3 regions of the Pseudomonas sp. TWI929 genome follow, and region 1 is predicted to be linked to each of the others. Evidence: predicted binding sites of a transcription regulator. Region 1 holds the regulator's gene; each other region holds the start of a gene.
The links. Region 1 encodes sigma-54, which starts transcription at its own class of promoters, with help from an activator protein. Its sites were predicted from a motif close to ANTGGCATNNANNTTGCTNT; they were not measured.
Positions count from the first base shown of each region.

Region 2: ABE456_RS10705 (CmpA/NrtA family ABC transporter substrate-binding protein) is a predicted target of sigma-54. The motif match lies at 2,867-2,886, and genes of this name have one in related genera.
Region 3: flgB (flagellar basal body rod protein FlgB) is a predicted target of sigma-54. The motif match lies at 3,196-3,215, and genes of this name have one in related genera.

Region 1 covers NZ_JBDJLK010000038.1:29,756-34,923, reverse strand. Annotated here, with positions in the region: gene ABE456_RS16630 (KpsF/GutQ family sugar-phosphate isomerase) at 1-5, shown strand, start outside; gene ABE456_RS16625 (HAD family hydrolase) at 18-542, shown strand; gene lptC (LPS export ABC transporter periplasmic protein LptC) at 551-1,123, shown strand; gene lptA (lipopolysaccharide transport periplasmic protein LptA) at 1,110-1,634, shown strand; gene lptB (LPS export ABC transporter ATP-binding protein) at 1,635-2,360, shown strand; gene ABE456_RS16605 (RNA polymerase factor sigma-54) at 2,537-4,030, shown strand; gene raiA (ribosome-associated translation inhibitor RaiA) at 4,110-4,418, shown strand; gene ptsN (PTS IIA-like nitrogen regulatory protein PtsN) at 4,431-4,895, shown strand; gene rapZ (RNase adapter RapZ) at 4,898-5,168, shown strand, end outside.
Region 2 covers NZ_JBDJLK010000018.1:80,559-85,726, reverse strand. Annotated here, with positions in the region: gene rlmKL (bifunctional 23S rRNA (guanine(2069)-N(7))-methyltransferase RlmK/23S rRNA (guanine(2445)-N(2))-methyltransferase RlmL) at 1-828, opposite strand, end outside; gene ABE456_RS10715 (ribosome modulation factor) at 1,389-1,604, shown strand; gene ABE456_RS10710 (quinone-dependent dihydroorotate dehydrogenase) at 1,736-2,758, opposite strand; gene ABE456_RS10705 (CmpA/NrtA family ABC transporter substrate-binding protein) at 2,927-4,141, shown strand; gene ABE456_RS10700 (ANTAR domain-containing protein) at 4,153-4,728, shown strand; gene ABE456_RS10695 (nitrate/nitrite transporter) at 5,066-5,168, shown strand, end outside.
Region 3 covers NZ_JBDJLK010000008.1:57,463-62,630, forward strand. Annotated here, with positions in the region: gene ABE456_RS06130 (hypothetical protein) at 1-56, opposite strand, end outside; gene flgE (flagellar hook protein FlgE) at 225-1,547, opposite strand; gene flgD (flagellar hook assembly protein FlgD) at 1,579-2,280, opposite strand; gene flgC (flagellar basal body rod protein FlgC) at 2,293-2,736, opposite strand; gene flgB (flagellar basal body rod protein FlgB) at 2,739-3,149, opposite strand; gene cheR (protein-glutamate O-methyltransferase CheR) at 3,489-4,316, opposite strand; gene ABE456_RS06160 (chemotaxis protein CheV) at 4,368-5,168, opposite strand, start outside.

The sequences.
Region 1 (5,168 bases):
TGTAAAGGAGCCATGCAATGAACCAGGACCTCATGCAACGCGGCAAAGGCATCAAGCTGGCAGTATTCGACGTGGACGGCGTGCTCACCGATGGGCGCCTGTATTTCCTCGAGGACGGCAGCGAATTCAAGACCTTCAACACACTCGATGGCCAGGGCATTAAGATGCTCATGGCCTCGGGCGTGACCACCGCGATCATCAGCGGGCGCAAGACGCCGGTGGTCGAGCGCCGGGCGAAAAACCTCGGCATCCCGCACCTGTACCAGGGCCGCGAGGACAAATTGGTGGTGCTTGACGGCCTGCTCGCTGAACTGGGCCTAAGCTATGATCAAGTGGCCTACCTGGGCGACGACCTGCCCGACCTGCCGGTGATCCGCCGAGTGGCCTTGGGCATGGCGGTAGCCAACGCCGCGCCGTTCGTTCGCCAGCACGCCCATGGCGTGACCCAGGCACGCGGCGGCGAAGGCGCGGCCCGTGAATTCTGCGAACTGATCATGCAGGCCCAGGGCACCCTGGACGCTGCCAACGCCAACTACCTGTAAGGCTGCCCATGTTCAGCAAGAAAGCCCGAAACATCGTGCTGCTCGGGGCGATTGCCGCCCTGCTGGTAGCCATCGGCTACTGGAATGTCAGCCCTGAGAGCTTCCTCGACAAACCTGTGGCCCAGGTAGACGAAAGCGCCATCGACTACTACGCGATCAATGCGCATAGCGTGCAGTTCCTGCCCGACGGCAAGCTGCAGTACGAAATGACTGCCGACAAGGTCGAACACCTCAAGGCCAGCGAAATCACCCTGCTGACCACGCCGGACCTGCACATGTACCGCGGCACCGAATACCCGTGGCACGTGCAGAGCACGCGCGCCGAGGTCAACCCGGACGGCACCGAGGTCGAGTTGATCGACAAGGTACGGGTTGCTCGCACCGACGAAAAACAGCGTGAAACCATCATTACCAGTTCACGCATGACCGTGTTCCCGCAGAAGCAATATGCGCAGACCGAGCAAGCCGTTAGAATCGACGGCGCCGGTGGCACAACTACGGGCAAAGGAATGAAAGCGTATTTGAAAGAAGGCAAGATGGACTTGCTCTCTAACGTAAGAGGACAGTATGAGGCTCGTTAAAACCCTCCCCCTTTTGCTCAGCCTGAGCGCAGCACTGGGAAGCGCGAGCGCCCTCGCCCTGCCGAACGACCGTGACCAGCCAATCCGCATCCAGGCCGACAATGCCCACTTGGACGACAAGCAAGGCGTGGCCACCTACACCGGCGACGTGATCATCACCCAAGGTTCCATGATGATCAAAGGCAACACCGTGACCATCACCCGTTCCGCCGCCGGCGACATCGACGTGGTGACCTCGGTGGGCAACCTGGCCTACTTCGAGCAGCAGCAGAGCGCGGCCAAGCCAGACAAGATGAAAGGCTGGGGCGTGACCATCCAGTATCAGGCGCAGAAGGACCTGGTTATCCTCACCGACCGCGCCAAGGTCGAGAACGAAGGCAACACCACCGAAGGCGAGAAAATCGTCTACAACACCCAGACCCAGGTGGCGACCGCAGGTCGTGGTGGCAACGTGACCTCGCCGCGTCAGCGTATCGACATGGTGATCCAGCCCAAGAAGAAGGCCGAGTAAATGGCAACCCTCAAAGCCCAGCACCTGGCCAAGAGCTACAAGGGGCGGCAAGTCGTACGTGACGTCAGCCTGTCGATCGACAGCGGTCAGATCGTCGGCCTGCTTGGCCCCAACGGCGCCGGCAAGACCACCTGCTTCTACATGATTGTCGGGCTGGTGCAGGCCGAACAGGGGCGCGTGCTGATCGACAACCTCGATGTCAGCCACCAGCCCATGCACGGCCGTGCCCGCGCCGGTATCGGCTACCTGCCGCAGGAAGCCTCGATCTTCCGCAAGCTGTCGGTGGCCGACAACATCATGGCCATCCTCGAGACCCGCAAGGACCTCGACCGCGAAGGCCGGCGTAAAGAGCTGGAAAGCCTGCTGCAGGAATTCCACATCAGCCACATCCGCGACAACCTCGGCATGAGCCTGTCCGGTGGCGAACGCCGCCGTGTCGAGATTGCCCGAGCGCTGGCAACCGCACCCAAGTTCATCCTGCTGGACGAACCGTTCGCCGGTGTCGACCCAATTTCCGTGGGCGACATCAAGCAGATCATCCACCACCTCAAGGCCAAAGGCATCGGTGTACTGATCACCGACCACAACGTGCGTGAGACCCTGGATATTTGCGAAACCGCCTATATCGTCAATGATGGCCGGCTGATCGCCGAAGGAGACGCCGAGACCATCCTGGCCAACGAACTGGTCAAAGAGGTTTACCTGGGCCATGAGTTCCGGCTCTGACCCCGGTACGCGCCTGGAGTACTGGCAAATCGCCCTGAATCCGGGGTTAAAGTTGTAACGGTACTCTAGGCAAACGCTACAATTTAAGGCATAAAACTTGCTTGATCTGGCGCCCCGGCGCCCTCGTGTAGTGGATGGCGCATGCGCGCCGGCGAACAAGGTATTAAGCCCCTGCCATGAAACCATCGCTCGTCCTAAAAATGGGCCAGCAACTGACGATGACACCGCAGTTGCAACAGGCCATCCGCCTGCTCCAGCTCTCCACCCTGGACCTCCAACAGGAAATCCAGGAAGCGCTGGAGTCGAACCCGATGCTCGAACGCCAGGAAGACGGCGACGACTTCGACAACAGCGACCCGATGGCGGACAACGCCGAGAACAAGCCGGCCACCGAAGCCCAGGACAACAGCTTCCAGGAAAGCACCATCAGTGCCGACAACCTGGAAGACGGTGAGTGGAGCGAGCGCATCCCCAACGAGCTCCCGGTCGATACCGCCTGGGAAGACATCTACCAGACCAGTGCCAGCAGCCTGCCGAGCAACGATGACGACGAGTGGGACTTCACCACACGCACATCGGCCGGCGAGAGCCTGCAGAGCCACCTGCTGTGGCAGCTGAACCTGGCGCCGATGTCCGACACCGACCGCCTGATTGCCGTCACCCTGATCGACAGCATCAACGGCCAGGGCTACCTGGAAGACACCCTTGAGGAAATCTGCGAAGGGTTCGACCCAGAGCTGGATATCGAACTGGACGAGGTCGAAGCGGTACTGCACCGCATCCAGCAGTTCGAGCCAGCCGGCGTCGGCGCCCGCAACCTGGGCGAATGCCTGTTGCTGCAACTGCGCCAGTTGCCCGCCAGCACCCCGTGGATGACCGAAGCCAAGCGCCTGGTCACCGACTTCATCGACCTGCTCGGCAGCCGCGACTACAGCCAACTGATGCGGCGCATGAAAATCAAGGAAGACGAACTGCGCCAGGTCATCGAGCTGGTACAAAGCCTCAACCCGCGCCCCGGTTCGCAGATCGAGTCCAGCGAGCCCGAGTACGTCGTGCCCGACGTCATCGTGCGCAAGGACAGCGACCGCTGGTTGGTGGAACTGAACCAGGAGGCCATCCCGCGCCTGCGCGTCAACCCGCAGTACGCCGGTTTTGTGCGTCGTGCCGACACCAGCGCCGACAACACGTTCATGCGCAACCAACTGCAGGAAGCACGCTGGTTCATCAAGAGCCTGCAAAGCCGCAACGAAACCCTGATGAAGGTCGCCACGCAGATCGTCGAACACCAGCGCGGCTTCCTCGACCATGGCGACGAAGCAATGAAACCGCTGGTGCTGCATGACATCGCCGAAGCGGTGGGCATGCACGAGTCGACCATTTCGCGTGTCACCACGCAGAAATACATGCACACGCCACGCGGCATCTACGAACTGAAATACTTTTTCTCGAGCCACGTCAGCACCTCCGAAGGCGGAGAATGCTCGTCCACAGCGATCCGCGCGATCATCAAAAAACTGGTTGCAGCGGAAAATCAGAAAAAGCCATTGAGTGACAGCAAGATCGCTGGTTTACTGGAGGCACAAGGCATCCAGGTAGCCCGTCGCACCGTCGCCAAGTACCGCGAGTCCCTCGGCATCGCACCGTCGAGCGAGCGCAAGCGACTGATGTAGCCCCTGAGATGTGCCACAGCGTTTGTGGGGCAGGTGCAAGACCTGCCTCTTTATGCACGGGCAACAAAGGAGAAGCTGTATGCAAGTCAATATCAGTGGACAGCATGTAGAAGTCACCCAGCCACTGCGCGATTATGTGCTTGAAAAGCTCGCTCGCGTGGAAAGTCACTTCGACAAGATCACCAACGTGCAGGTCATCATGAAAGTCGAGAAGTTGCAGCAGAAGGTCGAGGCGACCCTGCAAATTCCCGGCGGCGAAGTGGTTGCCAACGCCGAACACGAAGACATGTATGCAGCGATCGACGCCTTGGCCGACAAGCTCGACCGCCAACTGAAAAAACACAAGGAAAAACAGCAAAGCCTGCTGCAAGGTGCAGCTGCCCGCTGATCCCCCTCATCCATGATCCGACTTGAAACCATCCTGACCCCCGGCCGTTCCCTTGTGAACGTGCCGGGCGGCAGTAAGAAGCGCGCCCTGGAAAAGGTCGCCACCGTCATCGCCGAACAAGTGCCAGAACTGGAGATGCAAGACGTCTTCGAAAAACTGGTCGCCCGGGAAAAACTCGGTTCGACCGGTTTCGGCAATGGCATCGCCATCCCGCATTGTCGGCTTGAAGGATGTTCCGCTCCAGTCAGCGCCCTGCTGCACCTGGAGGCTCCAATCGATTACGACGCCATCGATGGCGCTCCAGTAGACCTGCTGTTCGTCCTGCTGGTGCCTGAAGCCGCCACCGATGCCCATCTGGAACTGCTGCGTCAGATCGCCAGCATGCTCGATCGCAAGGAGGTCCGTGATCGCCTGCGTGCGGCCACCAGCAGTGAGGCCCTGTTCCAGGTTGTCCTGGACGTACAGAACGAGCACTGAACATGCGCCTGATCATCGTCAGCGGCCGGTCCGGCTCCGGCAAGAGCACCGCCCTCGATGTCCTGGAAGACAACGGTTACTACTGCATTGACAACCTGCCCGCCGGGCTGCTGCCGCAGCTGGCGGAAAATGCGCTGATCAATACCGAATTGCTGCAGCCCAAAGTCGCCGTGTCGATCGATGCGCGCAACTTGCCCAGCCACCTGACACGCTTCCCCGAGTTGCTTGAAGAAGCACGTGCCCGGCATATCAAGTGCGACGTGCTGTACCTGG
Region 2 (5,168 bases), on a different contig from region 1:
CTGGATCAGCCGCGGGTCGGCTTCGTAGCCACGGATCCACAGCGGTGGTTTGGCCAGGCCGGCTTGTGCCCGCGCCTGCGCCTCGTCATGCACCTTGCGCCACAGCGCCGGCACATGGCCGAGCCAGGCGCTGAAGCCCCAACGCTCACGCTTGAGGTTGGGGGCGATATCGGCGGCGATCATCGCCGCTTCGACCAGGAAGGTACCCACACCGCACATCGGGTCGGCCAGCGCGCCACCTTCGGCGGCAATCCGCGGCCAGCCGGAGCGGATCAACACCGCCGCTGCCAGGTTTTCCTTCAGCGGCGCGGCGCCTTGCTGCAGGCGGTAGCCACGCTGGTGCAGGCTGTGCCCGGACAGGTCGAGGGAGAGAATGGCTTCGCCACGGTCCAGGCGCAGGTGCACACGCACATCAGGGTCGATCTTTTCTACCGACGGGCGCAGGCCTTCGCGGTTGCGCAGCTTGTCGACGATCGCATCCTTGACCTTCAGCGCACCGAAGTGGGTGTTGTCGATGCCCGAGCCATGGCCGCTGAACTCCACCGCCAGGGTGCCATCGGCTGCCAGGTGGTCGGCCCAATCAACCGCGTGCACGCCGTCGTAGAGGTCGTCGGCGTTCTTCATGGAGAAGCGCTTGAGCACCAGCAGTACCCGGTTGGCCAGACGTGACCACAGGCACAGGCGGTAGGCGGTTTCCATGTCGGCGGCGCCGCGAATGGCCGAGGTGTGCTCGCGCACGTCATCCAGGCCGAGGCCCCGGGCCTCTTCGGCAAGCAGGCCTTCCAGGCCTTTGGGGCAAGTGAGATAAAGTTCGAAACGGTCCGACATGAGTAATCCAGCGCCTTGGGCTATTTGACTGACGGGGCGACGCATCGCCCCGCGATGTTTGCCCGCACACCTTTCCAGCAGGCCTGCGGGTGGCCCCTCCGGCACGCAAACGTGCCGCAAAAGGCCGGGCCGCCTGACCGATCTGTGCTTGGCCCAGTGGCAAAGACAGCTTAGATCATCAGGCAGTACGAAAAATTCTGGCGATCTCGGGGCCGATGTGACCCTTCGTCGCATTTCAAATTATTTCTGTCATCCGCGAGCAACGCTGGCGAACTGACGTCAATGATCGGCAAACCCTGATCATAGCGGGCTCAACGTTAAACAAGGTTGAGTCGCATTTATTTACTTATCCCCTGACCCTATGAAAGGTTACGTGCTTATGACAAATCGATCATTCACACCGTGACTCGCATTCGATAGAACTGGTCTCAGGCCGCTTCGCAACGAGGCGGCACTTTCAGCTCGCCACGCCGGCAGCGAGCGCAAACCGGCAGAAAGACTCTGCCCGGCCTCGGAGAGGCCGACGGGACATTACAGTCAACAAGTGAGGGCAACACCCTATGAGAAGACTTAAGCGTGATCCGTTGGAAAGAGCATATTCACGTGGCTACCAATACGGGGTCACCGGCAAATCCCGCGAACTTTGCCCCTTTACTCTTCCTTCTGTTCGCCAAGCCTGGATCAACGGCTGGCGCGAAGGTCGCGGTGATAACTGGGACGGAATGACTGGCACCGCTGGCATCCATAGACTCAACGAAAATCACGCCGTTGGCTGAACGAGGACACTGAATTCGATTCACCATGCACGCCCCATCCGGGCGGCGGGCGAAGGCCCAGGGGCCCCTTGATGGGGCCCTTTTTTTATGGGTTCGAATCCATATCCGCGCCCGCGAATGGGCCTATCAGGTCACCGCTGCATAGCAGCAATAGCGTCCACCGCCTCGCGAATCAACGCCGGCCCCTTATAAATGAAGCCCGAGTAAATCTGCACCAGGCTCGCCCCGGCGGCGATCTTCTCGGCGGCATGGCGGCCTTCGGTAATGCCACCGGCGGCAATGATCGGCAACTTGCCGCCCAGTTCACCTGCCAGCACCTTGACGATGTGGGTGCTCTTTTCCAGCACCGGCGCGCCCGACAGGCCGCCTGCCTCGCCACCATACGGCAGCCCTTCAACACCTTCGCGACCCAGCGTGGTGTTGGTGGCGATCACTGCATCCATGCCCGACTCCATAAGCGCAGCGGCTACCAGTGCGGTTTCTTCGTCGCTCATGTCCGGGGCAATCTTGATGGCCAGCGGCACGCGCTTGCCATGGGCCCCGGCCAGCTGCTCACGGCGCTCGGCCAGGGCATCGAGCAACTGCTTGAGCGAATCGCCGAACTGCAGGCTGCGCAGGCCCGGGGTGTTCGGCGAGCTGACGTTGACAGTGATGTAGCTAGCGTCGTTGTACACCTTGTCCAGGCAGATCAGGTAGTCATCGACGGCACGCTCGACCGGGGTGTCGAAGTTCTTGCCGATGTTGATGCCCAGCACGCCGTTGTAACGCGAAGCACGCACGCGGCCGAGCAGGTGATCGACGCCCAGGTTGTTGAAGCCCATGCGGTTGATGATGGCCGTGGCTTCCGGCAGGCGGAACAGCCGTGGTTTGGGGTTGCCGGGCTGCGGGCGCGGGGTGACGGTGCCAATTTCGACGAAGCCGAAGCCCAACTGGGCGAAACCGTCGATGGCCGTACCGTTCTTGTCCAGGCCGGCAGCCAGGCCCACCGGGTTGGCGAAGTTCAAACCCATGACCGTTACCGGCAATGCCGCCGGCTGCTTGCACAACATGCCATTGAGGCCAAGACGGCCACCGGCGCCGATCAGGTCCAGGGACAGGTCGTGGGAGGTTTCCGGGGATAGCTTGAACAGCAGCTGGCGGGCCAGGGTATACATGGGCGGGCAAGGCTCAGGGTGAGTGAGGGGGCGATTATAGCCAGCGCAAGGCTGGCAGGACAGCAAATCGTGGGGCTGCTGCAGGACCGCGCCGGGCCTGAGGCTGGAAATGGCACATCGGTTGCACCGGTTTAGCCCACAGCCTTATCAGTCCGGGCGAGGAACCTTGTGAACACTGTACCCCGAGCAACGCCCCTGGCCTGGGTCAACGGCAGCGACGCGCCCGAAAAACCCAGCCTTAACATCGGCTACATGGCGCTGACCGACTGCGCCTCGGTGGTGGTTGCCGCCACCCAGGGCTTCGCCCAGCAGTACGGCCTTACCCTCAACCTCAAGCGCCAGGGCTCCTGGGCCGGGCTGCGCGACAAACTGGTCAGTGGCGAGCTGGATGCCGCGCACTGCCTGTATGGCCTGGTATACGCCGTGCACTTGGGAATCGGTGGCGTGCCGGCCAGCGACATGGCGGTGCTCATGGGGTTGAACCAGAATGCCCAGGCCATCAACCTGTCCCCTGCCCTGCAGCGCAAGGGCGTGACCAACCCTGAAGCACTGGCACGCCTGGTGCACCAACATGGCGCGCGCCTTACCTTCGCCCAGACCTTCCCCACTGGCACCCACGCCATGTGGTTGTATTACTGGCTGGCCAGCCAAGGCATCCACCCGCTGCGCGACGTCGACAGCGTGGTGGTGCCACCGGCGCAGATGGCCGCACACATCCAGGCCGGGCGCATCGATGGCTTCTGCGTGGGTGAGCCGTGGGCCGCCGATGCCGTGGCCAAGGGCCAGGGCTTTACCCTGGCCACCAGCCAGTCGCTCTGGCCGGACCACCCGGAAAAAGTCCTGGCCTGCGCCCGCGCCTTCGCCGAACAATACCCCAACAGCGCCCGCGCACTGATCAAGGCGGTTCTCGCTGCCAGCCGCTTCATCGAGCAAAGCCCGGAAAACCGCCGCAGCACCGCGCAACTGCTCAGCGGCAGCGCCTACCTGGACACACCGCTGGAGAGCATCGAACCGCGCCTGCTCGGCCACTACCAGGATGGCCTGGGCAACCACTGGCAAGACCGGCATGCCCTGCGCCTGTTCGACCACGGCCGGGCCAACCTGCCTTACCTGTCCGATGGCATGTGGTTCATGACCCAGTTCCGCCGCTGGGGCCTGCTGCGCGAAGACCCTGACTACCTTGCCGTGGCCCGCCAGGTACAGCAACTGGCGCTGTACAATGAAGCGGCACACAGCCTGGGCGTAACGTGCCCCGAACAGCCGATGCGCAGTAGCCTGCTGATTGACGGCAGCCGCTGGGACGGCAGCGACCCCTACGGTTATGCCCGCAGTTTCAGCCTGCATGCACTGGGCGAGCTGCCCGGTGCCCGTGTCGGTGTGTGAGGGGGACGAACATGTTGCGCATCCTGCTGATCGACGACACCCAGAGCAAACTTGGCCGCCTCAAGGCGGCATTGAGCGAGGCCGGCTTCGAGGTTATCGAAGCACCAGGCCTGACCATCGACCTGCCCGCTTGCGTCGAAACGGTGCACCCGGACGTGGTGCTGATCGATACGGACTCACCGGACCGTGACGTGATGGAGCAAGTTGTACTGGTCAGCCGTGACCAGCCGCGGCCCATCGTGCTGTTTACCGATGAGCACGACCCCGGGGTGATGCGCCAGGCGATCCAGGCGGGGGTCAGTGCCTATATCGTCGAAGGGATCCATGCCGCGCGGCTGCAGCCAATCCTGGATGTGGCCATGGCCCGCTTTGAAAGCGACCAGGCGCTAAAGGCGCAGCTGTTGGCGCGCGACCAGCAACTGGCCGAGCGCAAGCGCATCGAGCAGGCCAAGGGCTTGCTGATGAAAATGAAGGATTGCAACGAAGAGCAGGCCTACACCTTGATGCGCCGCCAGGCCATGAGCCGTCAGCAGAAGCTGATCCAGGTGGCCGAGCAGATCATTGCCATGCACGAGATGCTTGGCTAACTGCCTGTTGTCTTGCTCAAACTCCAAATGCTGGCGCGATCCATGTGGGAGCGGCCTTGTGTCGCGAAAGGGCTGCGCAGCAGCCCCAGCAAAATTTGTAGCGAAGCTGAAACTCTGGGGCCGCTACGCGTCCCTTTCGCGACACAAGGCCGCTCCCACAAAGTCCGAGTTACTCGATAGACCGAGTTGGCTCGGCTCTTGCTGAACAAACCTCACCGGTAGCCAACGGCGGTTGCCCCACTTAATTCCCGACAAAGACGTCGCTCTCCCCTCCACCCTCCGTGGAGCGGGTAGCGGCGTCTTTTTCGTTCCGTTGCATTGCCGAGTGAGGTGTTCGATGAGTACCAGCTTCTGGAAATCCGGGCATGTGCCCACGCTGTTCGCCGCGTTCCTGTACTTCGACCTCAGCTTCATGGTCTGGTACCTGCTTGGCCCGCTGG
Region 3 (5,168 bases), on a different contig from region 1:
AACGGCGCGGGGGCGGCCGAGAGCGGCAAGGCCATGGCCAGGAGGGCTGTGAGCATTAGCCGTTTCATTAGCGTTAGCCTTTTAGAATTTGGGGCCGCTTTGCGGCCCATCGCAGGCAAGCCAGCGCCTACAAGGGGAACGCGTTTCCCTGTAGGAGCTGGCTTGCCTGCGACGGGCTGCAAAGCAGCCCCAATCACACACAACTGTGCACTAACAAACGAGCATCAGCTCATCTGGATGATGGTCTGCATGATGGTGCTTTCGGTGGAAATGGTCTTGGCGTTGGCCTGGTAGTTGCTCTGCGCCTTGATCAGGTTGACCAGTTCACCCGTCAGGTCGACGTTGGAGTCTTCCAGCGAGCCGCCGGTAATCTGGCCCAGGGTGCCGGTGTCCGGGGCGCCGATCACTGGCACGCCCGAAGCGTAGGACTCTTTCCAGGCAGTACCACCAATAGGGGTGAGGCCCTGCAGGTTGGCAAAGTTGGCAATGGCAACCTGGCCGATCACCTTGTCCTGGCCGTTGGTGAAGTTGGCAAACATGTTGCCGTTTTCGTCGATGGTCAGGCCCGACAGCTCACCCGTGGCAAAGCCATCCTGGCTCTTGGCGGTGGTGGCGGACGCAGCGTTGTACTGGGTGGTACCCAGCATGTCCAGGTTGACCCCACTTGCGCTGGCGCTGGCACCGTTGGAACCCCATACGCCGGCGGCGTTCTTCTGTGCCGGAATCCAGTTGTCGAGGCTGAAGGTTTTGTTGGCCGCGATGGTCAGGCCGCCGGTTACTGGGCCTGCGGTCATGGCTGCAGTGTCCAGGGTACCGTCAGACTTGAACGGCAGCTTGTTGGCCAGCGGTGTGGTCGAAGTCGGGTCGGCAGGGTTGCGGCCATCGATGGTGGTGTACATGGTCCACGAGTTGCTGGCAGCATCCTTGACGAAGTACTGGTTCAACTGGTGCGCATTACCCTGGCTGTCGTACACGTCGGTGTTGAACGTGTAGTTGTAGGTGCCGGTCTTGGTCGGGTCGAACGGCGTCTCGGTTGGCGCGGTGGCGCTGGAGTTCAGGTTGACGCTCTCGGAGACGCGCCCGGTCGGGTTCGGCGTCAGGTTCGAGGTGTCGATCTGCAGGTTGGTCAGCACACCCTGGATGATCTTGCCGTTGGCATCCACGGCATAACCTTGCAGGTTGGCGCCCGACGAGTTGACCACGTAGCCATCCTTGTCGCTGTAGAAGGCACCGGCGCGGGTGTAGATTTTCGAGCCGTTGTCGTTCAAGGCAAAGAAGCCGTTGCCATCGATGGCCATGTCCAGCGCCTGGCCAGTGCCATTGATGTTACCCGGGGTGAACAGCTGCGACACCGCCGCAGTCTTCACACCACTGCCCACCACGGTCTTGCCGGCGCTGGTGCCGCGGATGGAGTTGGAGTACTGGTCGGCGAACTCGGCGCGCGAAGACTTGAAACCGGTGGTGGCAACGTTGGCAATGTTGTTGCCGGTAACGTTCAGGGCCTTGTTGGCTGCATAGAGGCCGCTAAGGCCGATATTGAAAGACATGTGCTAAAACTCCTGTCGTTTAGCTTGGGCCCTAGACGCCAATGCTCTGAATTTTGGAAAGCGCAATACTGCCCAGCCCTGCGAGGTTGAGCGTCATTTCCGCGCCGTTGGTGCCCATGGTCACGCTGGTGACCGTGGCTGGCAGGTTGGTGGTCAAGCTGGTGGCGGTACCGTCGACCGAACCGGTGGCCTTGAAGGTGTAGGTGCCGGCAGGCAACGCTTCACCGTCGTCATCCAGGCCATCCCAGGTGAAATCGGCCTTGCCAGCGGCCTGGCTACCCAGGTCGATGGTGCGCACCAGCTTGTCGTCCTTGTCGTAGATACCCACCGAAGTGGAGGTACTGGACGAGGTCACATTCACCGAGCCTTTCATTTCCTTGCTGGTGTCGACCACGGCCTTGCCGGTTTCCACGATCACGTTGCGCCCGACCAGCGACGAGGCCTGCAGGGCCTGGGACGACTGGAAGCCGGCGGCGATATAGAGCACCGAATCATTGAGCGACTGAATGCCCTCAAGGCTGCTGAACTGCGCCAGCTGGGCAACGAACTCGCCGTTTTCCTGCGGGTCGAGCGGGTTCTGGTTCTGCATCTGGGTAACCAGCAACTGCAGGAAGGCATCCTTGCCCAGCGCACTGCCGGCGGTACCGGTAGCGCTGTCGGTCTTGGACGTCTGCTTCTGCAGCGAGGACAGGTATGCGCTGCCGACGTCGGTAGTGGAATTGGTGGTGGTCATGTCGGCTTCCTATCACTGCCCCAGGGTCAGGACTTTCTGCATCATGCTCTTGGCCGTGTTCATCAGCTCGGCGTTGGTCTGGAACGCACGGCTGGCGGAGATCATGTCAGCCATCTCCTCGACCACGTTGACGTTCGGGTAGTAGACGTAGCCGTCCTTGTTCGCCGCCGGGTGGTTTGGCTCGTAGCGCGCTTCCAGGGTGCTCTGGTCCTCGACGATGCCTTTTACCTGCACGCCCTGCCCTGCTTCGCCCTGGTCTTCGAACAGCGACTGGCTGCTGCCGGCCTGCGCGTCCTGGAAGGTGGTGGCGAACACCGGGTGGCGGGCGCGGTAGGTCTGGTCGATGCTCGAAGACACGGTCTCGGCGTTGGCGATGTTGGAAGCGACGGTGTTCAGGCGCGTGTTCTGCGCGCTCATGCCGCTACCGGCAATATTGAAGACACTGGAAAGGGACATGGTCATTCTCCCCGCAGGGCGGAAACCAGCCCTTTGAATTTACTGTTGAGCAAGGTGAAGCTGGCCTGGAAGCCGATGGCGTTTTCGGTGTAGTTCGATTGCTCGATCTGCGCATCCACGGTGTTCTGGTCGATCGACGGCTGCAGCGGCGTGCGGTACTTGAGGGTATCGTCAGCCGCAATGGCCAGGCCTTCAGCTTCGATGTGCCGGCTATTGGTACGGTCCATGGCGAAGCGGCCGCTTTGCTGCTTGCTGGTTTCGGCGGCGAGCACCGAAGAAAAGTCCATGTCACGCGCCTTGTAGTTGGGCGTGTCGGCGTTGGCGATGTTGTTGGCCAGCACTTCGGCGCGCTGGGCGCGGAAGCCCAGGGCCTTTTCGTGAATGCCAAGCGCCTTGTCGAAGCTGATGCTCATGTCGGGGAAACCTTCGGAGGTTGACCGGAATTTCGTTGAGCAAGGTATAGCAAGGGCTGTGCCAACCACTGCAAAGCCCGTGTTTATGGGCTTTGGCGGTAGGGTACTGTCAGAGTGATGCCAGAAAAGCGGCAAAGGCCTTCCGCCTGGGGCGGCGAAAGCGGCAATTGCCAGGTGGCAAAAGCGGCAAAACAAAAAATTGACGTCAGGGTTTTTCCTGCGCTGGCCTCTTCGCGAGTGAACCCGCTCCCACAGTGATCTCGGCAGGCACAAATGCCCGCGAAGAGGCCGGCACAGGCAAACAAAAAGGCCGGCAACTTTCGCTGCCGGCCTTCTGGTTTACTTGGCCTGGTAGATGATCCCCGGGCTGCACTGCACCATCTGGTAATGGTCCGGCAACCCGTTCAGCGCCTCCGAGGCGCCGAGGAACAAGTAGCCACCCGGTTTCAAGGTGCTGTGAATGCGCAACAGGATGTCCTTCTTCACCTGCGCCGAGAAGTAGATCAACACGTTGCGGCAGAACACGATGTCGAACTTGCCCAGGCTGGCATAGCTGTCGAGCAGGTTGAACGATCGGAACTCGACGCGACTGCGAATCGCCGGCTTGACCGCCCAGCGCCCCGGCCCCTTGGGGTCGAAGTAGCGCTGCAGGCGCTCCTGAGACAGGCCGCGGGCAATCGCCAGGCTGTCGTACTCGCCGGTCTTGCAGTTGGTCAGCATGGTGCCAGACAGGTCGGTGGCGACAATCTGCGCGCCCATTTTCAGCTGGCCAAGGTTGCTGCGCTCGAACTCGTCGATGGCCATCGAGATGGAATACGGCTCCTGCCCCGACGAACAGGCCGCCGACCACATGCGCAGGCGCTGGCCGGGGTTGTTGCGGATGAACTCGGGGATCACCTTGTTCTTCAGCACTTCGAACGGGTAGGTATCGCGAAACCACAGGGTCTCGTTGGTGGTCATGGCATCGACCACCTGCTCGCGCAAACCGCCACGCGGCTGGGCCTGGATGCGCTGCACCAGCTCGCCCAGGCTCTTGATGCCCTGTTGTTCCATCAGCTTGTTGAGACGGCTGGAAACCAGGTACTGCTTATTCTCGCCCAGCAGGATGCCACAGGCTTTCTCCAGGAAGACCCGGAACTGTTCGAAATCCAAATTACCCGTAGACACTACTGCCGCCTCTTTTCAATCACTGGTGCCGGGGGCTTGCCCCCGGCTGCTTCAATGCGTTGCCTTGATCCGGTCGACCACCCGCTGGGCCAGGTCGTCCGGCTTGAACTTGGCCAGGAAGTCATCGGCGCCGACCTTCTTGACCATCGCCTGGTTGAACACCCCGGAAAGCGAAGTATGCAGGCAGATGTGCAGTTTTTGCATGCGCGGGTCGCTGCGGATCTCTGCCGTTAGCGTATAGCCGTCCATTTCCGGCATTTCAATGTCCGAGATCATCATCAGGAACTCTTCTTCCGGCTTTTTACCCTCATCCACCAACTGGCGCAGGTAGTTCAGGGCCTGCCGGCCGTCATTGAGCGCCACCACTTCCACCCCCACGGTCTGCAGGCAGCGGCTGACCTGCTTGCGCGCCACCGACGAATCGTCAACGGTCAGCACCCGCAGCAGCACGGCCTTGTCCTGCACCTCGGCATCGATCACACCCGCCGACACCGACTCGGACGACGGCGCCACCTCGGCCAGCACCTTCTCCACGTCGATGATCTCGACCATGCGGTTGTCCACCCGGGTGACTGCAGTCAGGTAGTGGTCACGCCCGGTCCCCTTGGGTGGTGGGTGGATTTCTTCCCAGTTCATGTTGACGATGCGCTCTACCGAGTGCACCAGGAAGCCCTGGGTCTTGGTGTTGTACTCGGTGATGATCACGAAGCTGTTGCGCGTTTCTTCCTGCAGTGGGCGCAGCCCGGTGGCCATCGACAAATCGAGAATCGGGATGGTCGACCCGCGAATGTTGGCAACGCCACGCACCACCGGGTGCGCCTTGGGCAGCAAGGTCAGCGCAGGGCATTGCAG